2 regions of the Microbacterium sp. EF45047 genome follow, and region 1 is predicted to be linked to the other one. Evidence: predicted binding sites of a transcription regulator. Region 1 holds the regulator's gene; the other holds the start of a gene.
What was found. The regulator HspR, encoded in region 1, represses chaperone genes until heat shock. The targets are predictions, from matches to a motif close to AAGTTGAGTCNNNNNGACTCAACTT.
Positions count from the first base shown of each region.

Region 1 (14,489 bases):
ATGCCGAGCTCCCGGGCCACGGCCCGGGCATCCGCCTCCACGGCACGGAACACCCGCTCGTCGAAGCCGACGAGGTCGATCTTGTTCACGGCGAGGATGACGTGCGGCACACGCAGCAGCGAGGCGACGGCGAGGTGCCGGCGCGTCTGCTCGAGCACGCCCTTGCGGACGTCGACGAGCACCAAGACGGCGTCCGCGGTCGCCGCCCCGGTGACCATGTTCCGGGTGTACTGCACGTGGCCGGGGCAGTCGGCGAGGATGAAGGTGCGCCGGTCTGTGGCGAGGTAGCGGTAGGCGACGTCGATCGTGATGCCCTGCTCGCGCTCGGCGCGCAGGCCGTCGGTGAGCAGCGCGAAGTCGAACTCGCCGTGCGCGAAGCCGCGCTCGGCCGAGGTGCGAGCGACCTGCTCCAGCTGGTCGGCGAGGATCGCCTTCGCGTCGTGCAGCAGGCGGCCCACCAGGGTCGACTTGCCGTCGTCCACGGAGCCGGCCGTCGCGAACCGGAACAGGATGCCCTCGAGGGTGGTCGTCGTCATCAGAAGTACCCGTCCTTCTTCCGGTCCTCCATGGCGGCCTCGCTGATCCGGTCGTCGGCGCGCGTCGCGCCGCGCTCGGTGAGCGTCGACCGGGCGACCTCCGCCACCACGGCGTCGACGTCCGCGGCATCCGATTCCACGGCGCCGGTGCAGCTCATGTCGCCGACCGTGCGGTAGCGCACCACGCGGCGCTCGACCTGCTCGCCGGCGCGCGGCGCGCTGTACGGGCCGACCGCCCACCACATGCCGTCCCGGCGGAACACCTCGCGCTCGTGGGCGAAGTACAGCGGCGGCAGCGGGATGCGCTCGCGGGCGATGTAGCGCCACACGTCCAGCTCGGTCCAGTTCGAGATCGGGAAGGCGCGCACGTGCTGACCGGGCAGGTGGCGGCCGTTGTACAGGCTCCACAGCTCCGGGCGCTGGTTGCGCGGATCCCACTGCCCGAACTCGTCGCGCAGCGACAGGATGCGCTCCTTGGCGCGGGCCTTGTCCTCGTCGCGGCGGGCGCCGCCGAACACGGCGTCGTGCCGACCGCGCGCGATCGCGTCGAGCAGCGGCCGCGTCTGCAGCACGTTGCGGGTGCCGTCGGGACGCTCGGTGAGCCGGCCGTCGTCGATCCAGTCCTGCACTGAGGCGACCTCGAGGCGCAGGCCGAGCCGGGCGACGGTCTCGTCGCGGAACGCGATCACCTCCGGGAAGTTGTGGCCGGTGTCGACGTGCAGCACCGGGAACGGGATGCGGCCGGGTGCGAACGCCCGCGCGGCGAGGTGCAGCACGACGACGGAGTCCTTGCCGCCGGAGAACAGCAGCACCGGCCGCTCGAACTCGGCGACCACCTCGCGGATGATGTGGATGGCCTCCGCCTCGAGCAGGTCCAGCGTGCTCAGGTGCGCTCCCTCGCCGAGGGCGGGCACGTCCGGGACCCGGCCGAGGTGCGCCGTCGACGACACCGGCCGCCCCTCCCGGTCGTTGAGCGAGGACGGCGCAGCCGACCGGGACGAAACACTCTCTGACGAAACGGTCTGTGCAGTGCTGAAAGTCATACGTGGAGTCCGCATTCGGTCTTGGCGAGTCCGGCCCAGCGGCCGGAGCGGGGGTCGTCGCCGGGGGCGACGGGGCGGGTGCAGGGTGCGCACCCGATGGACGGGTAGCCGTTCGCGACGAGCGGGTTCACCACGACCTCGTGCGCCGTGGCGTAGCCGATCAGATCGTCGAAGGTCCAGGCGGCGACGGGGTTGACCTTGACCAGACCGTTGCGCTCGTCGAAGGTCACCAGCGGCGTGGCGGCCCGGGTGGGCGCCTCCTCGCGGCGCACCCCGGTGAACCACACCTCGCAGTCGCCGAGCGCCCGCTGCAGCGGCTCCACCTTGCGGCGGGCGCAGCACAGGCCCGGGTCGCGGGCGAACAGGTCGCGGCCGAACTCGGCGTCCTGCTCCGCCACGGTCTGCGCCGGCTTCACGTCGACGATCCGCACGTCCAGGGTGCGGGCGACCTCGTGCCGGGTGAAGATGGTCTCGGCGAAGTGGTACCCGGTGTCGAGGAAGAGCACGTCGACGCCCGGCAGCTGCTCGGCGACGAGGTGCGGCAGCGCGGCATCCGCCATCGAGCATGCGACCGCGACGGCGCGCACGTCGAAGTTCTCCGCGACCCACGCCACGACCTCGGCGGGAGAGGCCTCGTCGGAGGCCCCGCTGCGCAGCGCTTGCGCGCCCTCGGCGGCCAGGGCGCGCAGTGTGTCGGCGTCCCGCCGGCTCATCGCACGGCCTCCTGCTCGGGCGCGGCCTGGAGCGCCTCCTCATCAGCTCTGTGCGCCCAGTGCGCGAAGGTCTCGCCCTCCTCGCGGTCGGCGAGGTAGCGGCGGATGATCCGCTCGGCGTAGTCGGCGATGCCGTCCGCCTCGACCTTGAGCCCGCGGACGGTGCGGCCGAGCCCGGCATCCGGGCGGTCCGGCGAGGCGAGCCCGCCGCCGAGGTGCACCTGGAAGCCGGGCACCTGCTCGCCGGCGGCGTTGGTGATCAGCTGGCCCTTCAGCCCGATGTCGGCGATCTGGATGCGGGCGCACGAGTTCGGGCATCCGTTCACGTGCAGGGTGATCGGCTGGCCGATCTCCGGCTCCAGCGCGCCCAGGCGCTCCTCGAGCCGGGCCACGGCATCCGCGGCGTTCGCCTTCGTCTCGACGATCGCGAGCTTGCAGTACTCGATGCCGGTGCACGCGATCGTGCCGCGGCGGAACAGGCTGGGGCGCGCCGACAGGCCGAGCGCGTCCAGGCCCGCCACGAGCGACTCCACCCGGTCCTCGGCGACGTCGAGCACGAGCAGCTTCTGGAACGGGGTGGTGCGGATGCGGGTGGAGCCGTGCGCCTCGGCGAGATCCGCGAGGGCGGTGAGGATGCTGCCGGAGACCCGGCCGACGACCGGGGCGGCGCCGACGTAGAAGCGCCCGTCCTTCTGCCGGTGCACGCCGACGTGGTCGCCCTGGCCGAGCGGCCGCGGTGCGGCGGGGCCGTCGGGCAGCGGGGCGTCCAGGTACTCGGTCTCGAGCACCTCGCGGAAGCGCTCCACGCCCCAGTCCGCGAGGAGGAACTTCAGACGGGCCTTGTTGCGCAGCCGGCGGTACCCGTAGTCGCGGAAGACGCGGGTGACGCCGTGCCACACCTCGGCGACGCGCGCCGGCGGCACGAAGGCGCCGAGCCGCTCGCCCAGGCGGGGCACCGTGGAGAGCGCGCCGCCGACCCACAGGTCGTAGCCGATGCCCAGCTCGGGGTGCTCGACGGCGACGAACGCGCAGTCGTTGATCTCGTGCACGACGTCCTGGCTGGGGTGGCCGGTGATGGCGGTCTTGTACTTGCGGGGCAGGTTCGCCAGCGACTCGTCGCCGAGGAAGCGCTCGGCGATCTCGGCGATCTGCGGCGTCGGATCGATGAGCTCGTCGGCGGCGATGCCCGCGACGGGGGAGCCGAGGATCACGCGCGGTACGTCGCCGCACGCCTCGGTGGTGCTCAGGCCCACGGCTTCGAGCCGCCGCCAGATCTCGGGGACGTCTTCGACCGGCACCCAGTGCAGCTGGACGTTCTGCCGGTCGGTGAGGTCGGCGGAGTCGCGGGCGAACTCGGTGGAGATCCCGCCGATGACGCGCAGCTGCTCGGTGGTGAGCTGGCCGCCGTCGATGCGCACCCGCAGCATGAAGTACTCGTCCTCGAGCTCATGCGGCTCGAGCTGGGCGGTGCGGCCGCCGTCGATGCCGGGCTTGCGCTGCGTGTACAGGCCCCACCAGCGGAACCGGCCGTGCAGGTCGGTGGGGTCGATGGACGAGAAGCCGCCCTTGGCGTAGATCGTCTCGATCCGCTCGCGGACGTTGAGGCCGTTGTCGGCGAGCTTGAACTCCTCGTTCGCGTTCAGCGGCTCGGTGCCGTCGACCTTCCACTGCCCGTGCGGCTTGGTGGGGACGCGCGCAGTGCGGGTGCGGGCGCCGCGGGTCGTCGCTTCCAGGGTCATCGGGGGTCTCGCTCTCGTGAAGGTGTGAACACGGTAAGGAGACTCGGGCGCCGGATGCGAGGACATGACGAACACCCGGAAACGGGAGGTCACAGTTCGTCACGGAGGGGCTCTCGCTCAGCAACGTGCGGTTACATAGCCGTGACTGCGTCTGCCCGCCGCTCGAAGTGGAGGAGCCGGTCGATCAGCCCAGGGAGGCGGCGGCGTCGCGGTAGCGGGAGAGGACCAGGTCGACCAGCGCGGCCGGCGGTTCGGCCGCGTCGAGCAGGGGCTCGGTGACGACGGATGCGCCCGCCTGGCGGACGGCGAGGTCGTGGAAGTAGCCGTGCGCGAGCAGGTACGCCGCGACGACGGCATCCGGATGCTGTGCGGCGACCGTGTCGAGCCGCGGCTCGCGCGCGGCCAGGTACGCGGTCTCGACCGGGCGGCCGAGCCGGGCGGCGAGCAGGCCCGCCATCGCGAGGGCGTCCGTCTCGGATGCGGGGTCGCGCGATCCGGCGACGGCGAGGATCACCGGGGTGTCCGGGCTGCCGGAGGCGCCGGACGCTGTGCCGAGCGCGCCGCCGGCCTGCGCGAGCCGCTCGGCGAGCACGTCCGCGAGGCGGGGGTCGGGGCCGAGCGGCGGGGCGATCGCGAGGTCGTCGCGGGCGAGCCCGCCGATGTCGACGTTGACGTGGAAGCCGCTGGACAGCAGCAGCGGCACGATCACGACCGGGCCGTCGATCGCGGCGAGGGCGGTGGCCGCCTCCGGCTGCTGCACGTCCACGAACGCCTCGTGCACGGCGACGCCGGGCAGCTCCTCCGCGACGCGGGCGACGAGGCGGGCGACCGCAGCCGCGCCGTCGACGTCGGCGGTCCCGTGCGAGACGGCGAGCAGAGCGGGTGTCGTCATGTCGGGTGAGCCTAGCGGCGCCGCGTTACCGGCGTGTGTCGCGCGTCCTCGCGTGACGGCGGGCGGACTCCGCATCGTGGCTTTGTTCGAATGTCGGTGGCTCGTGGTTCACTGAGAATATGACAAACGCACTGATGGACGCCAGTGACGCGCAGGTCGCCGCCCTGGATTCCATCGTGTCCTCGCTGCGTCAGACCGACGCCACGCTGAGCAGCGTGCTCGCGGTGCGCGACGGCATGCTCGCGCTGGCCTCCCGTCTTGCGCTGACCGTCGCCGAGCAGGGCGGGCATCCGGATCACGGCGACCTGACCCTGCGCACGGTGGCGGCCGAGATCGGGGCGGCGCAGCGGGTGAGCGATCGCACGGTGCAGCGCTGGATGGCGGATGCCGAATGGCTGGTGACCCGGTTCCCGCAGGTGTGGGCCGCGCAGGGCGCGGGCCGGATCAGCGCGGGTCACGCCCGTGTGATCGTGGAAGCGGGGAGCCATCTCGAGGATCCCGCCGAGCGCGCCGCCTACGCCGAGAGCGTGCTCGCGATCGCCGAACAGGAATCGCCGAACCGTCTCCGCCCGATGGCGCGACGGCTCGCGGAGCGGTATCAGCCGCTGCCGATCGACGAGCGTCACCGCAGGGCGCGCAAGAAGTGCGGCGTCTGGCTGGACGATCTCGAGGACGGCAACTCCAAGATCACCGCGATCACCTCATCGGCACTCGCGCACGGCATGTTCGACCGGCTCAGCGAGATGGCGACCGAGCTCAAGAACCACAACGCCCAGGCCGCCGCGGAGGCGCGCGCCGCCGGTGCGCGGGTCGTGCCGGCGTCGGATGCCGCGGCCCGGCAGGCGGCGGGGTCGTCGGCGTTCGGGTCGGCGGCGGATGGCGCGGTGTTCGTCGCGGACGACCGCACGGTCGCCCAGCTGCGCGCCGACCTCCTCGCCGACCTCGTGCTGAGCGGTGTGCCCACGGGTCACGACACCGAGGACGGCCTGCTCGCCCGGATCGTCCCGCACGTCCAGGTGACCGTCCCGATCCTCACCCTGATGGGCTTGGATCGCGCGGGCGTGCCGCTGCCGCCGGCCGAGCTCGACGGCGCCTGTCCGATCGACCTCGACACGGCCCGGCGCCTGGCCGGGGCGGCATCCGGCTGGGACCGCGTGCTCACGGATCCGATCACCGGCGGCGTCCTCGCCGTCGACCGGTACCGGCCGTCGACACACCTGCGCCGCTACCTGCATGCCCGGGACCAGCGCTGCCGCTTCCCCACCTGCGGGCGCAGGGCGTCGCAGTGCGACCTCGACCACAACCGCGCGGCTTCCGCCGGCGGGGCGACCTCGGCCGAGAACCTCGGCGACTTCTGCCGACGGCATCACATCCTGAAACACCACAGTCCCTGGCACGTCGAACAGCTGGGCGGCGGTGTCTTCGCCTGGACCAGCCCGACCGGCCGGCTGTACATCGATCGGCCGCCGCCGCAGAACACCGTCACCTTCCAGCCGCCCGATCCGGACCCGTCCCGCGACCTGTGGGCGTCCGTCCCGGCCGCGGAAACCGCGCCGTTCTGACCGGGGCCGCGGAACCCTTGCTTTCGGGCGGTGTCCCGCCGGACCGCCGGCGCGGGGTGCCCCCGGAGTGTGCTCTCCGGGGGCACCCGTAGGCTGGACAGGACCCGAGGAGACCGATGTTCCGCACCCCCGCCCGCCTGTTCCGCGTGCTCGCGATCGCTGAGGCGATCACCTGGAGCCTGCTGATCGCCGCACTCATCGCCCGAGCCGCCGGCCTCCCGCCGGTGCTGGTGACGATCGCCGGAGGCGTCCACGGCTTCGTCTTCCTCTCCTACGGCGCCACGGCGGTGCTCCTGGCCGTTCGTCAGCGCTGGCATCCGGGCGCCGCGATGCTCGCGATCGCGAGCGCCGTCATCCCCTACGCGACCGTCCCCGCCGAGCTGTGGCTGCACCGCACCGGCCGCCTCGACGGCGACTGGCGCCTCGACGAGACCGACGACCCCCGCGACCGCACCTGGTACGACCGCTGCATGCGCTGGCTGCTGCGACGGCCGTGGGCGCTGGCGGTGCTGATCCTCGCCGCGGTCGCCGCGCTCTTCGTCGTGCTGCTGATCCTCGGCCCGCCCGGCGGCCGCTGACCGCCTTCGCCGCGGCGCCCCGGCTACGCGGTCGGATGCTCCGACGCGGCGACGAACTCGTTGCGTCCCTCGTTCCGCGCCGAGCCGCGCACGAGATGGTTGAAGACGATGTTCAGCAGCACCGCGACCACCGTGGTCGAGCTGATCGCCGAGTTGAAGATCACCGTGAACCAGTGTCGCGATGCCGCTCGCCGCCACCGTGCCGAACAGCACGATCCCGACGCCGCCGAGCACCGGAGCCGGGATGGAGACCCCGCTCGAAGCCGCGCGCAACAAGCGCGACCTGGCGCGCGAGGCGCGCTGCGACGTCGCCCTGCACGGCTCGGTGATCACCTGGGACGAGACCGTGCCGGCACAGCTGGACGAGCTCGCGGCCATGGGCATCCGCTCGGTCAAGATGTACATGACCAACCGCGGCTCCACGATGAGCGACAACGACACCGTGCTGCGGGTGATGAAGGAGATGCGCCGCCTCGGCGGGCTGACCATCATTCACGCCGAGCACGACGCGATCATCGTGGACTGCACCGAGGAGCACGCGGATGCCGGCCGCATCGGCATCGAGCACCTGCACCACACCCGTCCCGAGCTCGCCGAGGCGCGCACCCGCGGGGTGGAGGCGTACTCCGAGACCTGCCCGCACTACCTGCTGCTCGACGACGGCGTGTACGCGTCCCGCTACCCGGAGTGGTTCGCATGCTGCCCGCCGATGCGCTCGGCCGAGACGGTGGCCGCGCTGCGGGAGCGGTTCGCCGACGGCTCCGTCGACACCCTCTCCAGCGACCACTCCTGCTACGACCTGACCCAGAAGCGCGAGCGCACCGACGACGTGCGCGAGATGCCGCACGGGCTGCCGGGCGTGGAGACGCGGATGCCGGCGGGCTTCACCGCACTGGCGGGCGACGCGCCGGCCGACGACGCCGTGCTCGCGCGGTTCGCGGACCTGTTCTCCGCCGGTCCCGCCCGCATCCACGGGCTCGCCGGCAAGGGGCGGATCGCGGCCGGGTTCGACGCCGACCTGGTGATCTTCGACCCGGACGAGAGTCGGCGCGTGGACGGCGGCGCGCTGCACATGGGCACCGACTTCTCGCCCTTCAACGGACGGATGCTGCGCGGCTGGCCTCAGGCGGTGATCGCCGCAGGCCGGGTCGTGCTCGACGAGGACGGCTTCCACGACCCCGGCGCCGTCGGGCGCCTGATCGGCCGGCACGCGCAGGGCGAGGACGCCGCGAGAGCGGATGCCGAACCCGTGCTCGCCGGAAGGGGCGCCTGACCATGGAGAGCACCGCGGTCCTCAGCGAGGCGCGGCCGACGCCCGGTGACCCGGATCGCACTGGACGCCGGCTCCGACCAGCAGTTCGACGCGGCCGGCATGCGCGCCGCCGCCGAACTGCTGGCGACGGCGGACGTCGACGTGATCGCCTGGAACGGCACCTCGGGCTCCTGGCTCGGGGTCGATCACGACCGGGCGATCGCGGCCGACGTCAACGAGCAGGTGGCGGCGCGGTACGCCGAGCACGGCATCGCGGTGGCCGGGCATCACGCGCTCGGCCTGAGCGACAACGAGTCGTTCGGCCGGGTGGTCCCGGAGAGCCTGGTGGAGCCGTCGCTAGCGCTCGCCGAGGCCGGCCCCGATGCGCTGGTGTACCTCTGCACGAACCTGTACGGCGCCCCGATCACCGAGCAGGTCGAGAAGCGCACCGGGGTGCCGGTGCTCGACTCGGTCGCGGTCACCCTCTGGCACTGTCTGGTGCTCGCCGAGGCCCCGCTGCTCGACCCGAAGTGGGGGCGATTGCTGACCTGACGACACGTGCCGGTCCGGGCCGGTGCTCCGCTGTTCCCGCCGCGGAATTCTTCGCAAACTTGAGTCCGGGAATATCAACTTTGTTGACATGCCCGGCTCGGACGGCGTATCCTTGAGCCATCGCGACTCAGGTTTCCGGGTCGCGCCAGGCTTCACACACAGCAGAGCAGGCTTCGACAAGAAGGAGAGACACATGGCACGTGCTGTCGGTATCGACCTCGGGACGACGAACTCCGTCGTCAGCGTCCTCGAGGGCGGCGAGCCCAAGGTCATCGCCAACGCGGAGGGTTTCCGCACCACCCCCTCCGTGGTGGCGTTCACGAAGGACGGGGAGGTGCTCGTCGGCGAGACCGCGAAGCGCCAGGCCGTCACCAACGTCGAGCGCACCATCTCGTCGGTCAAGCGCCACATGGGCACCGACTGGACCTTCTCGGTCGACGGGAAGAAGTGGACCCCGCAGGAGATCTCCGCGCGCATCCTGCAGAAGCTGAAGCGGGACGCGGAGTCCTACCTCGGCGACACGGTGACGGATGCCGTCATCACCGTCCCGGCGTACTTCAACGACGCCGAGCGTCAGGCGACCAAGGAGGCCGGCGAGATCGCGGGCCTGAACGTCCTGCGCATCATCAACGAGCCCACCGCCGCGGCCCTCGCCTACGGCCTCGACAAGGGCAAGGAGGACGAGCTCATCCTCGTCTTCGACCTCGGCGGCGGCACCTTCGACGTGTCGCTGCTCGAGGTGGGCAAGGATGACGATTTCTCCACGATCCAGGTGCGCGCCACCGCCGGTGACAACCGCCTCGGCGGCGACGACTGGGACCAGCGCCTCGTCGACTTCCTGATCAAGCAGTTCAAGGACTCGACCGGCGTCGACGTCTCGAACGACAAGATCGCGCTGCAGCGCCTGAAGGAGGCGGCGGAGCAGGCCAAGAAGGAGCTGTCGTCCTCGACCAGCACCTCGGTGAACCTTCCCTACCTGTCGCTCACCGAAAACGGCCCGGTGTCGCTGTCCGAGACCATCACCCGCGCCAAGTTCGAGGACCTCACCAAGGACCTCCTCGACCGCACCAAGAAGCCCTTCGAGGACGTCATCCGCGAGGCCGGCATCAAGGTGTCCGACATCGACCACGTCGTGCTCGTCGGCGGCTCGACCCGCATGCCCGCGGTCGCCGAGCTCGTCAAGCGCGAGACCGGCAAGGAGCCCAACAAGGGCGTGAACCCGGACGAGGTGGTCGCCGTCGGCGCCGCCCTGCAGGCCGGTGTCCTCAAGGGCGAGCGCAAGGACGTGCTGCTCATCGACGTCACCCCGCTCAGCCTCGGCATCGAGACCAAGGGCGGCATGATGACCAAGCTCATCGAGCGCAACACGGCCATCCCGACCAAGCGCAGCGAGACCTTCACGACGGCCGACGACAACCAGCCGTCCGTGGCGATCCAGGTCTTCCAGGGAGAGCGCGAGTTCACGCGCGACAACAAGCCGCTGGGCACCTTCGAGCTCACCGGCATCGCCCCCGCCCCGCGCGGCGTGCCGCAGATCGAGGTCACCTTCGACATCGACGCCAACGGCATCGTGCACGTGTCCGCCAAGGACAAGGGCACCGGCAAGGAGCAGTCGATGACCATCACCGGCGGCTCGTCGCTGTCGAAGGAGGACATCGACCGGATGGTGCGCGAGGCCGAGGAGCACGCCGCCGAGGACAAGAAGCGCCGCGAGGCCGCGGAGACCCGCAACCAGGCCGAGGCGCTGGCGTACTCGATCGAGAAGCTGATCTCCGAGAACGACGACAAGCTCCCCGAGGACGTCAAGTCCGAGGTGAAGGGCGACGTCGACGAGCTCAAGGCGGCGCTCGCCGGGGACGACGACGAGAAGGTCAAGGCCGCGTTCGAGAAGCTGTCGCAGTCGCAGACCAAGCTCGGCGAGGCGATCTACGCGCAGAACCAGAACGCTGCCGCCGGCGCCGCGGACGAGCCCGCTGAGGAGACCGGCGGCTCCGACGAGGACGTCATCGACGCCGAGGTCGTCGACGACGAGGACGAGAAGAAGTAATCATGACGGACAAGAACTTGGACGAGCCTTTCGAGGAGGCTCAGGGACCCGAAGACGGGAACGGTCCGGCGAAGTCCGGTGAGGGGTCGGATGCTCAGGCATCCGGCCCCGAGCCGCAGAATCCGGATGCCGCGCCGGCTCCCGAGAACCCGGATGCCGCGGAGAACCCGGATGCCGCGGAGGCCGCGGCCGCCGAGGGCTCCGACGACGACCTGGAGTTGACGGTCGACGACATCCTCGGCACCGAACAGACCGCCGAGGCTGCCGCCGAGGACGCGGCGCTGCTGGACGCCGAGAACGCGCTGCTGACCGACCTCAAGCGCCTGCAGGCGGAGTACGCCAACTACCGCCGGCGCACCGAGGAGCAGCGCGGCATCGAGATCGCCCGCGCCAAGGGCGAGGTGGCGAAGGGCCTGCTGCCCGTGCTCGACGACCTCGACCGCGCCCGCCAGCACGGCGACCTCGAGGAGGGCTCCCCGTTCGCCGTGATCGCCGACAAGGTGCGCGCGGCGGTCGAGCGCCTCGGCGTGGTCGCCTACGGTGAGAAGGGCGAGGAGTTCGACCCGCAGCACCACGAGGCGATCTTCCAGCAGCCCTCGCCGGACGTCGAGAAGCCGACGGTCCTCGAGGTCGTCGAGGTCGGCTACCGGCTGGGCGAGGTCGAGCTGCGCCCGGCGAAGGTCGTCGTCGCTGTGCCGGACGAGGCGTCGCCGGGCACGGAGGGCTAGGTGATCGATGGCTAGCCAGGACTGGTTCGACAAGGACTTCTACAAGACGCTGGGAGTCTCGAAGGACGTCAGCGACGCGGACCTGAAGAAGACGTACCGCAAGCTCGCGCGGAAGTACCACCCGGACGCCAACCCGGGCGACGCCGCCGCCGAGGCGAGGTTCAAGGAGATCAGCGAGGCGTACGCCGTGCTGAGCGACCCCGAGCAGCGCCGCGAGTACGACGAGATCCGCGCGATGGGCTCCGGTGCCCGCTTCACCGCGGGCCCGGGTGCCGCGGGCGGGTTCGAGGACGTCTTCAGCCGCTTCGGCGGCCGCGGCCAGACCGCGGACTTCGACGACATCTTCTCGATGTTCACGCAGGGCGGCGGGTTCGGGTCGGGTCGGTTCGGGCAGCAGACGGGCGGCTTCCGCGGGTTCGGCGGTCCGCAGCGCGGCGCCGACGTCACGGCCCGCACCACGATCGACTTCATGACGGCCGCCAAGGGCGAGACCATCACCCTGCAGGCCGAGGACGGCAAGCCGTTCAAGGTCAAGATCCCCGCCGGGGTCGCCGACGGGCAGAAGATCCGCCTGCGCGGCCGCGGCCGCCCCTCGCCGGACGGCGGGGAGAGCGGCGACATCGTGGTGCAGGTCACCGTGCGCCCGCATCCGGTGTTCAGGCGCGAGGGGAAGAACCTCCGCATCACCGTGCCGGTCACCTTCACCGAGGCCGCGCTCGGCGCCACCATCGAGGTGCCCACCCTGGACGGCGACACCGTCCGGCTGCGCGTGGCCCCCGGCACCCCGTCCGGCCGTGTGCTGCGCGTCAAGGGCCGCGGCATCACCACCGGCAAGGGCTCCGGCGACCTGCTCGCCGAGCTGCAGGTGGTCGTGCCGTCGCACCTCGATGCCGCCGCGCGCGAGGCGCTGGAGCGGTTCCAGGAGCTGGAGCCGAAGGAGAACCCGCGCGCGGAGATGATGGCGAAAGCGCAGGTGTAACGATGGACGCGGACTCCCCGCTGTTCGCGATCGCGGTCGCGGCCGAGCTGGCCGGGATGCACCCGCAGACGCTGCGGCAGTACGACCGGCTCGGGCTGGTCGTGCCCGGGCGCACCCGCGGCGGCTCGCGGCGGTACTCGATGCGCGACATCGAGCAGCTGCGGGAGGTCGCGCAGCTCTCCAGCGAGGGGATGAACCTGCCCGCCATCGCGAAGCTGCTCGACCTCGAGAACGAGGTGCGGATGCTGCGCCGCCGCGTCGCCGAACTCGAGAACGCGCTGCGCGCCGAGCGGGAGAACCGCCCGGGCGTGCGCGTGTTCGCCGCCGGGCCGTCGGGTCAGGTGATCACCCTGCCCTCCGGCCGCCGGGTGCGCCGCTCCACCGAGGTGGTGCTGTGGCGCCCGCGCATCCCCGCCGCCGGCCGCGAGGACGACGGCGGGGAGGCGGTGCCGGGCGGGCAGCCGGCACGACAGCAGCCGCGCCGGCCGGGGAACCAGCCGGCCGGAGGCTAGCCGCTGATCGCGGCGGATGCCCGGTCGGCGTCCTCCGCGGCATCCGCCTTCTCCCACGGCGCGCGGATCGGGAACAGCCGCTCCAGCGCGTCGCGCACGGCCCGCATCCGCAGCTGCTCCGGGATGTCGGTCTCGGCGCCGTCGTTCAGGCAGAACATGTCCAGGTCGCTTCTCTCGACCAGCCGGTCCACCCGCTCCAGCGCACCCGCCGTGGTGGTGTGCACGTACCGCACCCGCGGCCGCGTCGTCGGCACCGCGCGCCCGGTGAACAGCGCGTAGTAGTGGTACAGGCTGTTCGTCACCGAGATGTCGGTCATCGACCGGAACCGCGCGGCGGCGGTGCGGGCGAACTCCTCGGGGAAGGTCTGCTCCAGCTCGAACAGCACGCTGCGGCGCATCGGGGCGGCGCAGTGCTCCAGGTCGCGCACGATCGTCCGCCCGAAGCGCTCCCGCAGCAGGGCGCGGTTCACCCGCAGGCCGTTGTCGTGGCCGCTGCGCTCCACCTGCGGGGCGCCCGCGCCGATCCGGATCTCGCTCTCCACGAACTTCGTCGTGCCGCCCGGGGCGAAGAACAGCTCCGGCTCCAGCATCCGTCCGAAGAACATGTCGTCGTTCGAGTACAGGAAGTGCTCCGACAGGCCGGGGATGCGGTGCAGCTGCGCCTCCACGGCGTGCGAGTTGTGCGTGGGCAGCACGCTCGGGTCGGCGAAGAACTCCTCGCTGCGCACGATGGTGACCTTCGGATGCTCGGCGAGCCAGCGCGGTGCCGGCGAGTCGGTGGCGATGAAGATCCGGCGGATCCACGGTGCGTACATGTGCACGCTGCGCAGGGCGTAGCGCAGCTCGTCGACGTGCCGGTAGCGGGCCGGCCCGTCGTCGCCCTCGCCGACCACGTGCGCGGCCAGCTGCGCCGCGCGCTGCCGCTGGAACTCGGTGGAGGAGCCGTCCACCCAGGAGAAGACGATGTCGACGTCCTCGCGGAACTCGTCCGGCAGCGGGTCGAACATGCCGTCGATCGTGCGCCAGACCCGGCCGTACCGCTCGACCTCGGTGAAGGAGAGGTCGGATGCCGGCGTGAGCCGCCGGGTGAGCACGTTGTCGTCGGGCGCCTCGACGAGGTCTGCGCCGAACCGCCAGAACTCGACGCGGGCGGCCAGCGACGCTCCGTAGCGGAGGGTGCGGCCCGGTGTGATCCGGGGGCGGAACACGCGCAGCGCGGAGGGCGCGCCGGCGGGTGCGACGGCATCCTCCACCGGTACGGCGGGCCGTCCCTTGAGCTTGACGTAGAACGGGTCCTCGGGCAGGTGCGCGCGCAGCGCGTGGATGGCGGCCTCGCGGTTCTCGGCGTCCACGACC
Region 1 covers NZ_CP069429.1:2,425,142-2,439,630, reverse strand. Annotated here, with positions in the region: gene JRG78_RS11945 (sulfate adenylyltransferase subunit 1) at 1-536, opposite strand, end outside; gene cysD (sulfate adenylyltransferase subunit CysD) at 536-1,450, opposite strand; gene JRG78_RS11935 (phosphoadenylyl-sulfate reductase) at 1,576-2,292, opposite strand; gene JRG78_RS11930 (nitrite/sulfite reductase) at 2,289-4,031, opposite strand; gene JRG78_RS11925 (sirohydrochlorin chelatase) at 4,216-4,923, opposite strand; gene JRG78_RS11920 (DUF222 domain-containing protein) at 5,043-6,485, shown strand; gene JRG78_RS11915 (DUF3817 domain-containing protein) at 6,602-7,063, shown strand; gene JRG78_RS12780 (hypothetical protein) at 7,087-7,227, opposite strand; gene JRG78_RS11905 (dihydroorotase) at 7,245-8,336, shown strand; gene JRG78_RS11900 (hypothetical protein) at 8,382-8,867, shown strand; gene dnaK (molecular chaperone DnaK) at 9,061-10,914, shown strand; gene JRG78_RS11890 (nucleotide exchange factor GrpE) at 10,917-11,642, shown strand; gene JRG78_RS11885 (DnaJ C-terminal domain-containing protein) at 11,650-12,621, shown strand; gene JRG78_RS11880 (heat shock protein transcriptional repressor HspR) at 12,624-13,133, shown strand; gene JRG78_RS11875 (stealth family protein) at 13,130-14,489, opposite strand, start outside.

Region 2 (14,489 bases), 240 kb from region 1:
CCGCGGCCGCCGCTCCGCGAAGGGGCCGGCGCGCCCCGGTCGCGCGGGCGGGCAGGGCGGCGCGGCGGGCAGGAAGGGCGGGGCGGCGCGCGGACGGGCGGATGCCGCGCAGAGCCGCCGGCGACCGGATGACTCGGCTGAGCCCGGACGGACGGATGCCCTGGCGCCGCAGCCCCCGTCCGCCGAGGCGACGAGCGGGCCGCGCGTCTTCCGCCTCGGCGTGGTCCCGGGTGCCACCCCGGGACGCTGGATCGACACCTGGAACCGCCGGATGCCGGGGATCCCGCTCGAGCTGGTGCCGATCGCCGTCGCCACGCAGCGCGAGGAGCTCGAGACCGTGGACGCCGCGCTCATCCGCCTGCCCGTCGCGCGCGCGGACGACCTGCACGTGATCCGGCTGTACGACGAGGTGCCGGTCGTGGTCGCCTCCGCCGAGTCGCATCTGATGGCCGCGGACGAGCTCACGGCGGAGGATCTCGCCGGAGAGGTGCTCATCACGCCGGGCGACGACGTGCTCGGCCCGCTCGACCTGCCGACGCAGCCCCCGGCCTTCCCGCCGCTGGAGACGACCGCGGATGCCGTGGCGACCGCCGCCTCCGGCGTCGGGATCGTGGTGCTGCCGATGTCACTGGCGCGTCTGCATCACCGCAGGGACGCCGGGCACCGGCCGCTCGTGGACGGGCCGGCCTCGACGGTGGCCCTGGCCTGGCGCCGCGACCGGACGACCCCCGAGGTCGAGGCGTTCGTCGGCATCGTGCGCGGCCGCACCGAGAACTCCTCCCGCTGACCCGCCTGGTCGTCCCCGTCCGTCTCCCGGCGCGCCCCGTCGCCGGGAGAATCCCGCACCCCAGCACCGCCTGCGGGGTGCGTTTTCCTCCCCGCGACGCCGACTGCCACCATCGCCGGGAGAATCCCGCACCCCAGCACCGCCTGCGGGGTGCGTTTTCCTCCCCGCGACGCCGACTGCCACCATCGCCGGGAGAATCCCGCATCCCGCAGCCCGCTGCGCGGTGCGTTTTCCTCCCCGCGGCATTCGCCCGCCGCGCGCCGCCGGGCGCCCCCCGGTCGGCGCACAGCGCGACCGAGACGAGACGCCCGTGGCCGGTGCGTCTCGTCCCGGCCGCGAGGCGTCACGCGCGGACCGGCACCTCCACACGCAGGCCGTCGTCTCCGGCATCCACCCGCACGGCGCCGCCGTCCGCGAGCGCCCCGGTGACGAACAGATCCGCGATCCGGTCCTCGACCTCGCGCTGGATCAGCCGGCGCAGCGGCCGGGCGCCGTACTCCGGTTCGTAGCCGTGCTCGGCGAGCCACGCCACCGCAGCATCCGTCACCTCGAATGCGACCTCGCGCCCGGCGAGCCGGTCGGCCGTCGCGCGCAGCAGGAGCCGCACGATCCGGGTGATCTCATCGCGGGTGAGCTTCTGGAACAGCACGATCTCGTCGATGCGGTTCAGGAACTCCGGACGCATCGCCTCGCGGAGCTTGCCCATCACCCGCGCGCGCAGGTCCTCCGGCGAGGAGAAGCCCGAGGCATCCCGCGACGCCACGAAGCCGAGCGCGCCCGAGCGCGAGGCGAGGAACTCCGAGCCGATGTTCGAGGTCATCACGATCACCGTGTTGCGGAAGTCCACCGTGCGGCCCTGGCCGTCGGTGAGACGCCCGTCGTCGAGCACCTGCAGCAGCAGGTTGAACACGTCCGGATGCGCCTTCTCGATCTCGTCGAACAGCACGATCGAGTACGGGTTGCGCCGCACGCGCTCGGTGAGCTGGCCGGCCTCGTCGTAGCCGACGTATCCCGGAGGGGCGCCGACCAGGCGCGACACCGTGTGCCGCTCGCCGAACTCGCTCATGTCGAAGCGGATGACCGCGTTCTCGTCGTCGAACAGGCGGGCGGCGAGGGCCTTCGCCAGCTCGGTCTTGCCGACGCCGGTGGGGCCGAGGAACAGGAACGACCCGACCGGCCGGCGGGCGTCGCCCATGCCGGTGCGGCTGCGGCGCACGGCCCGGGCGACCGCCGCCACGGCGTCGTCCTGGCCGATGACCCGCTCGTGCAGCTCGCGCTCGAGGTCGGCGAGACGCTCGCGCTCGCTCTCGGTGAGACGGCTGGCCGGGATGTCGGTGGCACGGGAGATCACGGCGGCGATCTCCGCCTCGTCCACGACGGCTTCGCCCTCGGTGATCGGGGCGCCGTTCGCGACGGCGCCGATGCGAGCCTGCACCGCGGCGATCTCGTCGCGCAGCCGCGACGCCTCCTCGTAGTGCTCCCCCGCGACGGCGGCGTTCTTGCGCGCCTCGAGGTCGGCCAGCTCGGCCATCAGCGTGGAGGCGTCCACCGGCGCGCCCAGGCGCAGCCGAAGGCGGGCGCCGGCCTGGTCGATGAGGTCGATCGCCTTGTCCGGCAGCACGCGATCCGGCAGGTACCGGGCGCTCATCGTCACGGCCGCGCGCAGCGCGGCATCCGTGTACGTCACCCGGTGGTGCTGCTCGTACGCATCCTTCAGCCCTTCCAGGATGCGCACGGCATCCTCGATCGAGGGCTCATCGACCTTGACCGGCTGGAACCGGCGCTCCAGCGCCGGATCCTTCTCGATGGTGCGGTACTCGCCGAGCGTGGTCGCGCCGACCATGTGCAGCTCGCCGCGGGCCAGGCGCGGCTTGAGGATGTTGCCGGCGTCCATGCCGCTGTCCCCGGACCCGCCGGCGCCGACGACCGTGTGCACCTCGTCGATGAACACGATCGTCTCGTCCTTGTGCGCGGCGATCTCGTCCATGGTCTTGGTGAGGCGCTCCTCGAAGTCGCCGCGGTAGCGGGTGCCGGCGAGCATGGCCGGCAGGTCGAGCGCGATCACGCGGCGGCCCTGCAGCTGAGCGGGAACCGCGCCGTCGACGATCGCCTGCGCCAGGCCGTCCACGATCGCGGTCTTGCCGACGCCGGCCTCGCCGATGAGCACCGGGTTGTTCTTGGTGCGGCGGCTGAGGATCTCGATGGTCTGCTCGATCTCGTCGGCGCGCCCGATCACGGGATCGAGCTCGCCGGCGCGGGCGCGGGCGGTGAGGTCGATGCCGTACTTGTCCAGCATCGGCGTGGCCGACTGCTCGGTGGAGCCGTCGTCGGCGACCGGCGCGCTGACCTGCTCGCGGATGCCCTGCGTGAGGGCTTCCGCGGTGACGCCGGCGCGGGCGAGGATCTGCCCGGCGGGCACGTCCTGCCCGAGCACGAGGGCGAAGAAGAGGTGCTCGGGCTCGATGTACGTCGACCCGGACGAGCGGGCCACCTGATAGGCGTGGAACAGCGCGCGGCTGGCGCTGGGCGTGATGGTCGCCGCCGTCACGCCGGCGGGCTCGGCCGGCATCGGCAGACGGGCGTCGACGGCCTCGACGATGGCACGCGGCGAGACGCCGATGTGCTCGATGGCGTGCGCGACGGCGTCGTCCTCGACGATCGTGCGGAGCACGTGCAGGGAGTCGAGCTCGGTCTGACCGCGCTCGAGCGCGAAGCGGCCGGCGCGCTGAAGGATCTGCTGGGTGCGCGCGGTGAGGAACCGGCTGAGGTCGATGGAGCGCACCTGGCGGGCCTGCTCGCCCGCGAGATACCGGGCGAGGAACTCATCGAACGAGCTCGCGCCGGAAGGGCTGAAGTCGTTGGGCACTGTGTCCTCCTGGAAAGTTGAGCGTGCTTCACTCAAGTTTAACGCGGGCTGCGCGTGTCTATTCCCGGTTCCCGATCCGGATCCGCGTTCCGGCCCGTCGATAGAATCGCCGGGTGGTCTCGCTCCTCTACGTCTGCGTGAGGCCGGAGCGCGGGGCGGCGGATGCCGAGCACCGCTCGTTCCGGCGGGCGCTGGGCGTGCCGGAGCTGGCCCGGATCGACCTCATCGACCGCCCGCTCGACGGCGAGGCGGACGGCTTCGACGGGGTGGTCGTCGGCGGCTCGCCGTTCAACGTCGTCGCCGAGGAGCGCGATGCGGTGCAGCGCCGCGTGGAGGCCGACCTCGAGACGATGGCGCAGCGGGCGCTCGACGGCGGCACGCCGGCGTTCTTCACCTGCTACGGCATCGGCGTGGTGACGCGGATGCTGGGCGGCACGGTCGGCACGGCGACCCCGGAGTCCACGCGCCCGACCACGATCCGGATCACGGCCGCGGGTGCGGAGGATCCCGTGTTCGGCCCGTCCGCGCCCGAGCTGCCGGTGCTCACGGCGCACAAGGAGGGCTCGGCCGAGCCGCCGCCGGGGAGCGTGCTGCTGGCCACGAACGACGACTGCCCGGTGCAGGCGTACCGGGTCGGGTCGCGGCTGTACGCGACGCAGTTCCACCCCGAGGTCACCCCGCAGGACTTCGTGGACCGGATGGCCTACTACCGCAGCACCGGTTACTTCGATCCGCGGGAGTACGACCTCACCGCGCAGCGCGTGCTCGCGGCATCCGTGCGCGGCACCGACCTGCTCCGCCGCTTCGCCGACCGCGTCGCCGCCCGCTGACCGTCGCCGACGCTGACCGCGTCGCCGATCGTTCGCGGTCCCTCAGGCCCCGTCCGCCCGACCGAGCAGCGCGATGCGCTCGTCGAGGTAGCCGGCGAGCGGCACGAACGCCCCGCCGGGCGCCCACCGCACCTGCGGGATGCCGTCGACGCTCCGCAGCGGGCCGGACTCTCCTCCGGCGTCGACGGCGCCGAGGTCGACCGCCGTCCAGCCGAGGTGCACGATCTCCCCCTCCGCGAAGCCGCCGCGCAGCGCCTGCATCCGCCGCTCCGCCCGCGCCCGCGACGACTCCGCCGCGTAACCGCGCCGCCCGGGATCGCCCGCCCGCAGGATCTCCCCCGTCGCGAGCACGGCGTCCGCGGTGAGCAGCAGCACACCGAGGTGCCACGCCTCCCCCGCGCGCACGATCCGCTCGCCGCGCCACCGCGACCGCCGCTCGCGACCGAGCGCCACGCGGGGCGCGCCGGCATCCGCCAGCCGCCGGCGCGCGTCGTCGAACAGCGCGGACGCCGTGACCGCCTCGCTCGCTTCCACGTCCTCAGGCTATCGACCGCACGCCTCGCGACGCGGGCGATTCGTGCTCGCCGCCGCATCCGGGGGAGAATGACCCAGACCCCGAGGAGCATCCATGTCACAGTCCGACACCGCACGCCTGCTCATCGCCTGCGACGACCGGCCCGGCATCGTCGCCGCCGTGGCGGGCGTGCTCGCCGAGCACGGCGCGAACATCATCTCCCTCGACCAGCACTCCACGGATGCCGAGGGCGGCCGCTTCTTCCAGCGGACGGTGCTGCATCTGGAGGGTCTGGCCGCGAAGCGCCCGGCGCTGGAGGCGTCGATCCAGAAGGTGGCCGAGCGGTTCGGCATGGAGTGGTCGCTGCACGACACCGCACGGCGCAAGCGCGTCGCGATCTTCGTGTCGAAGTACGACCACTGCCTGATGGAGCTGCTGTGGCGCACCGAGCGCGGCCAGCTGGACATCGACATCACGATGGTCGTCTCGAACCACCCCGACCTCGCCGATGCGGTGCGGTCCTTCGGCGTGCCGTTCGTGCACATCCCGTCGACGGACAAGGCCGAGATGGAGCGGCGGCAGCTGGAGCTGCTGCAGGGCAACGTCGACCTGGTCGTGCTCGCGCGGTACATGCAGATCCTCACCGACGACTTCATCGAGCGGATCGGCGCGCCGGTGATCAACATCCACCACTCCTTCCTCCCCGCCTTCATCGGCGCGAACCCGTACGCGCGGGCCAAGGAGCGCGGCGTGAAGCTCATCGGCGCGACCGCGCACTACGCCACCGCGGATCTCGACGAGGGCCCGATCATCGAGCAGGACGTCACCCGTGTGACGCACTCGGAGTCGGCCGCGGAGCTGCAGCGCCGCGGCGCGGACGTCGAGCGCCTGGTGCTGGCGCGCGCCGTGCAATGGCACGCCGAGGACCGCGTGATCGTGCACGGCCGCTCCACCGTCATCCTGTAGCGAGGCGGCGCGCCGACCTGGGCGCGGCCCCGGATGCCGGGGCGCGGGCCCGGATACCGGGGCGCGAGCCCGGATGCCGGGGCGGGGGACCGATGCCGGGGAGGGGGCCGTCCGGCGCCGCGTCAGGCTCCGGCGGGGAGGCCGGCGACGAGCTCGGCGAACGCCTCGGCGGCGGTGTCGCGGCGCGCCAGCGGCGCGGACTGACCCAGCCACAGCGACTGCAGGTCGCCGAGGCCGCGCTCGCCCGCCACCGCCCGGAACCGGCCGGTCAGCCAGTTCTGCGCCGGGAACAGCGCGATCGCCCCGGCGGCCTCGATCTCCGCGACCGCGCGGTTGCGGGCGCCGCGGGCGAGCCGCCCGCTCATCGCGCGGGTGAGCACCGTGCCGTCGTCCGGCGTCGCGCGGATCGCCGCCCGGTGCGCGTCGTTCGCGGCCGACTCGGCGGTGACCAGGAACGCCGTGCCCACCTGCACCGCCGCGGCACCCAGGGCGAACGCCGCCGCCACGCCCCGACGGTCGGCGATGCCGCCGGCGGCGATCACCGGCACCCGCACGGCATCCGCGACCTGCGGCAGCAGGGAGAACAGCCCGACGAGCGACTCCTCGGCCGGGCGGAGGAAGGAGACCCGGTGCCCGGCCGCCTCGGCCCCGGTCGCGACGACCGCATCGACGCCGCCCTCCTCGAGCGCGACGGCCTCCGCCACCGTGGTCGCGGTGCCGATGACGCGGATGCCGCGGGCGGTGCGCCTCCTCGACGACGCCGGCCGGCGGCACCCCGAACACGACGCTCAGCGCCGCCGGCGCCGCGCGCCACACCGCGTCGAGCTGCTCGTCGAGCGGCGGGAGGTAGCGCTCCGGCCGCGCCGGCGGTTCCAGCCCGACCTCCGCGAAGAACGGGGCGAGGGCCTGCGCGTGGCGGTCGTGCGCGGCATCCGGCTCCACTTCGTCGCCGGTGGGCAGCCAGATGTTGAACGCGAACGGCGCGTCCGTCCGCTGCCGGATGGCGTCCGCCGTGGCGAGGATGCGGTCGGCGTCGTAGCCGTACAGCCCGTACGACCCGAGCCCGCCGGACTCGCTCACCGCGGCCGTCAGCGCCACGGAGGACAGGCCGCCGAACGGCGCCAGGATGATCGGATGCCGGATGCCGAGCAGTGCGCGCAGATCAGTCACCCTCCGAGGCTACGCCCGGCGGGGCATCCGCCCCTGTCCCGTGTCGCCCGCGCGGACGGCGGGCGACACCGGGACCCTCACAGCGGAGGCATGTGCGGGATCGTCACCGGAGGACGCGACCGGTCGGAGGCGGCGGCCACCGCGGCGTCCAGCTCGGAGAACAGATCCGCGAAATCGTGGAAGCGCGAGCGCCGCGGGCACGGCCGGCGCAGCCACAGCACGTCCAGCGTGCCGGTGTCGTTGCGCTCGACGTAGGCGATGAGGCACTCGGCGTCGCCCTGGCGGCGCGACGGGTCGCAGATGCGCCAGCTGTCGCGGCCGAGGGGGGTGAGGTCCCAGTCGCCGTGGGGGGCGGGGGAGGTGGGGGGAGGAGGGGACACGATCGTACTCACAGCGGCTTCCCCCCGGTCACGGCGATGACGCTCCCGGAGACGTAGGAGGATTCCTCGGCGGCGAGGTACACGTACGCCCCGGCGAGCTCTGCGGGCTGCCCGGCGCGGCCGAGCGGGGTGTCCTGCCCGAAGCTCTGCAGCTTCTCGGCGTCCCACCCGGTGGCGGGGATGAGCGGGTCGTCAGCCCGCGCGCGGTCAGCGATAGGATAATCTCGTCGATCCCGTCCAACCGCCGCTGCCGCTTGCGCACGATCTTCGGCTGGAACGACCCGTCACGATCTCTCGGCACGTCGATCTCGACGGCACCGACCTCGGTGAACACGGTCTTGGACCGGGTCCCGTTGCGCGCGTTCTCGCCGTTCGATGACGCGTGCTTCTCATAGCCGAGATGCTCGGTCATCTCCGCCTCGAGCGCGGTCTCGAGCACGGTCTTCGTCAGACCGCCCAGCAGGCCTCCCGGCCCCACGAGGCTGACGCCCTGCTCCTTCGCCTGCGCAAGCAGCTGCTCGGCGATCTGTTGCTGATCGATGATCTCTCCCGTCACAGGATCGATCATCTCGATGGTCTGGCTCATAGCCCTTCCTTTCGGTCAGGCCAGTCCCAGATCCACCGTTTTGCTGACAGTCCCCATGCTCCGCGACGGCACCCTCTACCAACCGCGACCAGCCCAACCCGCCCTCGCCGCTTGACAGAGGACATAGGGGCACCCCCCGCAGGCCCGCACCCGGGCCTGCACGGCGGACGAGTTCAGCCGAAGGACGCGGCTTCTCCCGGGGCTTCGGTGCCCTCGGCGGGCTCGGGCACCAGGTGCAGGCCGGCGGGCGTGTTCGCGGTGAAGGCGAGCGCCTCGATCCAGGCGCGGTTGATCGAGGGCTGGCGGCTGCCGTAGTACTTGAACACCAGCGAGCTGCCGGAGTGCACCCACACGGTGGTGCGGCCGCCGCCGACGCTCGGATCCTCCCGCCAGCTGAACGGGAACGGCTCGCCGCGACGCAGCTTGGCGGTGATCACGAGCTGCAGGTGGGAGAGCGCGCGGTCCTCGAACTCCGTCTTCACCGTGCCGTCGTAGATGAACTTGCCCATGCGTCCCTCGTGCTCGTTCGTCGTTCGCGCAAACCGTCGTGCCCCTCCCCGGTTGGGGCTAGCTTATCCGCATGGGAAAGCTGCACTACGGGGCCGGCGATGATCCCATCGAGATCGAGGACCGCGCGCTCGCGCATCTGAAGGTGGTCATCGCGACCAAGCTGCGTCGCAACGAGAGCTTCACCCTCTCGTGGCGGCATCCCGATGGCGATCCGGCCGGCCGCTCCACAATCTGGCTGCATCCGTCCATCCCGCTGCGCTTCGAGTTCGGCGAGCCGGACCCGCCGACGCTGAGCACCGAGTGGATCCACGCGATGGCGAACTCGGCGAACACCAGCGGCGGCATCATGCTGCTGCCGGAGCACCTCGACGCCGAGGAGTGACCCCGCTCAGGCGGCCGTGCGGCGGCCTGAGCTGCAGGCTCTCACTCCGACTCCCACGCCGCCACGTGGTGCGGGGCGCCGACCGGCTTGGACTCAGCGGAGGAGCGCTGACGCAGGAAGATCGAGAACGCGACCATGGTGCCGACCGCGAGGAACTCGCTCTGCCAGTTCTGCAGCGTGCGGTCCCAGAAGTCGGGCGAGACGACGTACTCCGCCCACGTGATCGGGGCCTCGCCGTGCTGGGCGTGCTCCTCGTTGGCCACCACCACGCCGCTGAGCGACTGCAGCAGCCAGGACAGCACGAAGATCGCGCCCATCACCAGCACCAGCGAGTTCTCGTACAGCCACAGCCGGATGCCGGTGACCTTGGCCCACTTCGGCGCGTCCGGCGGCGCGTACTCTCCGACGAGCTGATCCTCGTCGGTGGCCGGCCCCTGGTCATCCGGCTTCTTCGACTCCGGCGACCCGCGCTGGATGAACCAGACCGTCGCGGCGATGAACAGCAGGAACTGCAGGAACTCCGACTGCCAGTTCTCCGCGACGTCCACGACGAAGTCGCTGGAGAACACGAACGGCAGGTACCCCTCCGGTGCCATGCCGTGCTGGGCGATCTCCTCGTTGGTGCGCAGCCACCCCGCCACGGACTGACCGGCGAGCGCGAGCAGGAACAGGACGAGGAAGAACAGGCTGAGCCCGTTGTCCTTGAGGAACCGGCGCATGTCAGTGCCCGCTTCCCACGACCGCGAACATGGCGGCGAAGCCTGCGATCACGAGGCCCATCCACGTCCAGAACATCGCCACCGGCCCCGCCATCTCGGGGCCGTCTTTCTCCTCGCCGGCCATGTCGTACTCCCTTCCCTCTTCTCCGGATGCTGGCCGCGTCGGCATATCGGCGAGAAGTGCCTTGACTCCTCCTGCCGGGGCTGTCAAGGCCCTGCCCGGCCTGTGCCCTCCGCCCTAGCGTCGAAGCGAACCCATCGACGGACCCACACGACCGGAGAAGACCATGACGCTGACGCGCGACATCATGACACCGGGAGCCCGGTGCATCGGCGAGAACGACTCCCTGACCATCGCCGCACAGATGATGAGCGATCTCGATGTCGGGGCGCTGCCGATCTGCGGCGAGGACGGCAGGCTCAAGGGGATGCTGACCGACCGCGACATCGTCGTGAAGGCGGTCGCCGCCGGCGAGGACCCCGACTCCATCCCGGCGGGACGGCTCGCCGCCGGCATGCCGATCACCGTCGGCGCCGACGACGACGTGGAGACGGCGCTGCAGAAGATGCAGGAGCACCAGGTGCGCCGGCTGCCCGTGATCGAGGACCACAGGCTCGTCGGCATCATCAGCCAGGCCGACGTGGCACGGCACCTGGACGCCGAATCGACCGGGGAGACGGTGGAGCGCATCTCGCAGCAGTGACACCCGTCGCCCGGTCGACGCGCGCCGCCGCATCCGTCAGCCGCACGAACCACGAACGCACCCGCCTCACGAACCCCGCCTCACGAGAGAAGGAGAGCACATGGACGAGCAGCCCGACACCGCCGAGCCGACCACGACCCACGCGGAGTGGGGTGCGGGCGACCCGCACCTCATCGTCTTGCGCAGCCTGGACGAGCGGCTCGTCTTCCCGCTCACCGAGAACCGGGTGACGATCGGCTCCGCCGCCGGCAGCAGCCTCGTGCTGGACGGGGCCGACCCCGTGCACGCCACCATCCTGCACGACGACCGCGACGAGTACGTGCTCACCCTGCACGGAGCCGGCGAGATGAACGCGAACGTGCCCGAGGGCGCGGACGGGGCGCGCACGGAGGTGCTCCGCACGGGCGCGCGCTTCACGATCGGCGACTGGACAGTGATGATGGTGGTGGGAGCCCCGCAGCGGTTGTCCTGACTCAGCGACTGACTGACTACGGGTCTTGAACGCGATCTGTCGTTCGATCGCTGCGGGGCTGCCATGCACTCACCGTGCGAGGGTTGTGACCTCATAGGAGCCTGTGCCAGCAGGCACCCATCACTGTCTTGTCCGCTCGCTCTCGGATGGTGCGTGCCGTCCGATCGGAGAGTTGAGAGGAAGGGACGGCGATGACCACCATCGCACGAGAAGAGCAGCAGGACCAGGTCATGATCGTGGCGGGTATCGACACGCATGGCGATTCCCACACCGCGGCGGTCATCGACACCACCGGCCGGCTGCTCGGGAGCGCGCAGTTCCCCGCGAATCGTTCCGGTTATGCCGCGTTGCTGAGTTGGGCGTGTGCGTTCGGTGTGCTCGTGATCGCGGGGATCGAGGGCACCGGCGCATACGGTGCCGGTCTTGCCCGTCACCTGCGCGCTGCGGGTGTCGAGCTGCGGGAAGTGGACCGACCGGACCGGAAGTCGCGGCGCTTTGCCGGTAAGTCCGACCCGCTGGACGCGGAAGCTGCCGCCCGGGCAGCGTTGGCAGGCACACGATCGGGGATCCCGAAGGACCGAGCAGGGAAGGTGGAAGCGCTCCGCAATCTGCGGATCGCCAGGCGCAGCGCCGTGACCCAGCGCGCCGACTGTCAACGCCGGATGAAGGCGATCATCGTCACCGCACCCGACGCGCTCCGCGAACGGTTGCGGGGGCTGTCAGACCGGGAGCTGATCGAGGTATGTGCCGCTGCACGTCCCGACACCACACGCGCCGACGAACCCGAGCAGGCATCGAAGATCGCGCTGCGCGCTCTCGCACGCCGCCACCAGTCGCTGACCGCCGAGATCGCCGAACTCGACGCACTCATCGACCCTCTCGTCGCGGACATCAACCCGCGGCTGCTCGCCCTCAACGGGGTCGGCGCCGATGTCGCCGGGCAACTGCTCGTCACCGCTGGCGAGAACCCCGGCCGGCTCCGTTCCGAAGCCGCATTCGCGATGCTCTGCGGCGTCGCGCCCATCCCCGCCTCATCAGGCAAAACCCACCGACACCGCCTCAACCGCGGCGGCGACCGCCACGCGAACGCCGCGCTCTACCGCATCGTGCTCTGCCGGCTCCGCTGGGATCCCAGAACCCGCGCTTACGCCGCCCGACGCACCACCGAGGGCCTCTCGAAGAAGGACATCATCCGCTGCCTCAAACGCCTCATCGCCCGCGAGATCTACACCGCCCTCACCACTTGACATCCATAGGAGCATCGCTGGTGTACTCCCGCGAGGAGTTCGCCGACCACGGCCGGCCGTACGGCGGACGCGAGGGCGGCGAACTCTCCGACCAGCCGCCGCAGCCGGAGCGGCCGGACTACCGGCACGATCCGCAGGGCGAGGACCAGCCCCGCGAGCAGGAGGTCCGCGAGGGCTGACCTGCGGCGCCGATCCCGGGAGGCGTCGAAGAGCACCGGGTCGGCCGGGAACACGCTGCCGACGAGCACCACCACCCCGCCCACGTCCACGGCGGCGATCGCGGCCGCGGACAGGCCGACCAGACCGGCGCCATAGACCCGCACCCGGGCGCCGTCCAGCGGGCGCAGGCGGCCGGCGCGGGCCACCGCCGCCCAGGCGGTCGCGGTGGCGCAGGACGCCGGGGCGAGGGTCGCCGCCGGGAGCGTCTCGGCCACCCGCACGATGTGCGTCCCCGCCCGCAGCTGCACGTGGCTGGCGAAGCCGCCGGTGAGCTCGCGATGCGGCGCGATCCGGTCGTGACCGTACTTGCCGAGGTCGCGGCACTTCTGCGTCAACCCGGCCGCGCACCGGTCGCACCGGCCGCAGGACACCGTCACCGACCACACCACCCGGTCGCCCAGACGCAGGGGCGTGCCGTCCGCGGCATCCGCGCCCGCCTCCCCGATCGCGCGACCACCCGTCCGACGCTCTCGTGACCGAGGACGACGGGAAGGGACGCGGGCCGGCGACCCAGCGCGGTGTGCACGTCGGAGCCGCAGATCGTGGACAGCTCGACCGCGACGAGCACGTCGTCGGGGGCGAGGGCGACCCCGGGGACGGCGATCGTCTCGTGCCGGTCGCCGAGGAACGCCATCGCCACGGCCGGCGGACGCAGCGCGATGTCCTGCCGCCGGCCGGCCGCCGGGTCCTGGTCGGGGCGCGCGGGTGCCGCTCTCATGCCCGGGCGAGGGCGAGCAATCCGCGCTCCGCGAGCACGTCGCGCAGCTCGGCGACGCTGCCCAGCACGGCATCCGCCCCGGCGGCGCTGAGCGCCGGCCGGTCGTGCGCCCCGGAGAGCACACCGGCGACGAACCCGGCGCCCGCGCGGCGCCCGGACTGCACGTCGCTGACCGTGTCCCCCGCGACGGCCACCGCCTGCACCGACGAGGCGCCCGTGCGGATCAGCGCGGTGAGCACCAGGTCCGGCGCGGGGCGTCCGCGGCCGGCATCCACGGGCGACAGCGCGACGTCCACCAGGTCGCCCCAGCCGAGCGCGGCCAGCAGCGCGTCCCGGGTCACCGGAGCGAACCCGGTGGTCAGCGCGACGGCGACGCCGGAGTCCTTCAGCGCCTCGATCGCGGCCCGCGCACCCGGGATCTCCTCCGCGCCCTGCTCGGCGACGATCTCGGCGTACGCGCCTTCGAACGCCGCCGTGGCGCGCTCAGCCGCGGCGCGGTCGCCGCCGGCGAGATGGGTGAAGACGTCGATCTTCGACTGACCCATGGTGTCGCGCACGTACTGCAGAGCCTCCTGCCACGGCATCCGTCCGGCCGACGCCGGTGCGCTCGGCGGCGCGCTGGAAGGCCCGCTCGACGACGCCGGGTGGTGTCGAGGAAGGCCGATCAGGCCGTCGACGTCTCGATCCCGTTCACCCGGTGGGCCCGCGATCTGGGCGTCACGCCGGGGGCGATCACGCAGGAGCTCAGCCTGCGGAGAGCGGGTGTCGAGAAGGCGGCCGCGCTCGGCGTCTCCCCCGAGGACACCATCGTCAGCGTCGTGCGGCTGCGCCTGCTGGACGGGCGTCCGACGATGCTGGAGCGCCTGAGCTACACCGAGGCCGTCGGCCGGACCCTGTTCGACGTGAACCTCGACGAGGTCTCGATCACCGAGTACCTGGCCTCGCGCGGGCATCCGATCGTCGGGCTGCAGCACGAGATCGACGCGGTGGCGGCGGACGAGCAGGATGCGGCGCTGCTGGAGGTGCCGCAGGGCACGCCGATCCTGCGGTTGAGCCGCATCTCGCGCGACGCCGACGGCGTCGTCTTCGAGGCGTCCGAGGACCGGTACCTCAGCGACGTCGTGCGCTTCACGGTGTCGGCCTCGGGGATCTCGAACGACGGCCGGTACATGCGCGCCGTCGGGGGATGAGGCGCGAGGTTCGTCGGACTTATCTTCGCACCTCTCTCTTGCTATCTTCGTAGTTGTGTTCTAATATGTGTTCATGGCGGGGACGGATCCTCTGGACTTCGAGCGGCGGGCGGCGCTGCTGGATGAGTGGGTGCGGACCCGGGCCGAGATCGCGGCGCTGGAGGCGCGGGCGGCGGGGCTGCTCGCGGAGCGGATGCGGGTGATGGAGACCGATGCGGCCCGGTCGCCG
Region 2 covers NZ_CP069429.1:2,190,075-2,204,563, forward strand. Annotated here, with positions in the region: gene JRG78_RS10725 (LysR substrate-binding domain-containing protein) at 1-787, shown strand, start outside; gene JRG78_RS10730 (ATP-dependent Clp protease ATP-binding subunit) at 1,131-3,653, opposite strand; gene JRG78_RS10735 (glutamine amidotransferase-related protein) at 3,767-4,483, shown strand; gene JRG78_RS10740 (glutaminase) at 4,526-5,017, opposite strand; gene purU (formyltetrahydrofolate deformylase) at 5,112-5,963, shown strand; partial or broken gene JRG78_RS12770 (NAD(P)H-dependent flavin oxidoreductase) at 6,086-7,133, opposite strand; gene JRG78_RS10755 (hypothetical protein) at 7,211-7,513, opposite strand; partial or broken gene JRG78_RS10760 (SDR family oxidoreductase) at 7,522-7,701, opposite strand; partial or broken gene JRG78_RS10765 (transposase) at 7,701-8,081, opposite strand; gene JRG78_RS10770 (DUF7882 family protein) at 8,273-8,608, opposite strand; gene JRG78_RS10775 (DUF7882 family protein) at 8,680-8,991, shown strand; gene JRG78_RS10780 (DUF6766 family protein) at 9,033-9,710, opposite strand; gene JRG78_RS10785 (hypothetical protein) at 9,712-9,834, opposite strand; gene JRG78_RS10790 (CBS domain-containing protein) at 9,998-10,414, shown strand; gene JRG78_RS10795 (FHA domain-containing protein) at 10,515-10,886, shown strand; gene JRG78_RS10800 (IS110 family transposase) at 11,078-12,133, shown strand; gene JRG78_RS10805 (alcohol dehydrogenase catalytic domain-containing protein) at 12,112-12,741, opposite strand; gene JRG78_RS10810 (alcohol dehydrogenase catalytic domain-containing protein) at 12,726-13,070, opposite strand; gene JRG78_RS10815 (HAD-IA family hydrolase) at 13,067-13,654, opposite strand; gene JRG78_RS10820 (GntR family transcriptional regulator) at 13,715-14,260, shown strand; gene JRG78_RS10825 (HNH endonuclease signature motif containing protein) at 14,334-14,489, shown strand, end outside.
Region 2: the regulator HspR is predicted to act here: its motif matches at 3,668-3,692, upstream of JRG78_RS10730 (ATP-dependent Clp protease ATP-binding subunit).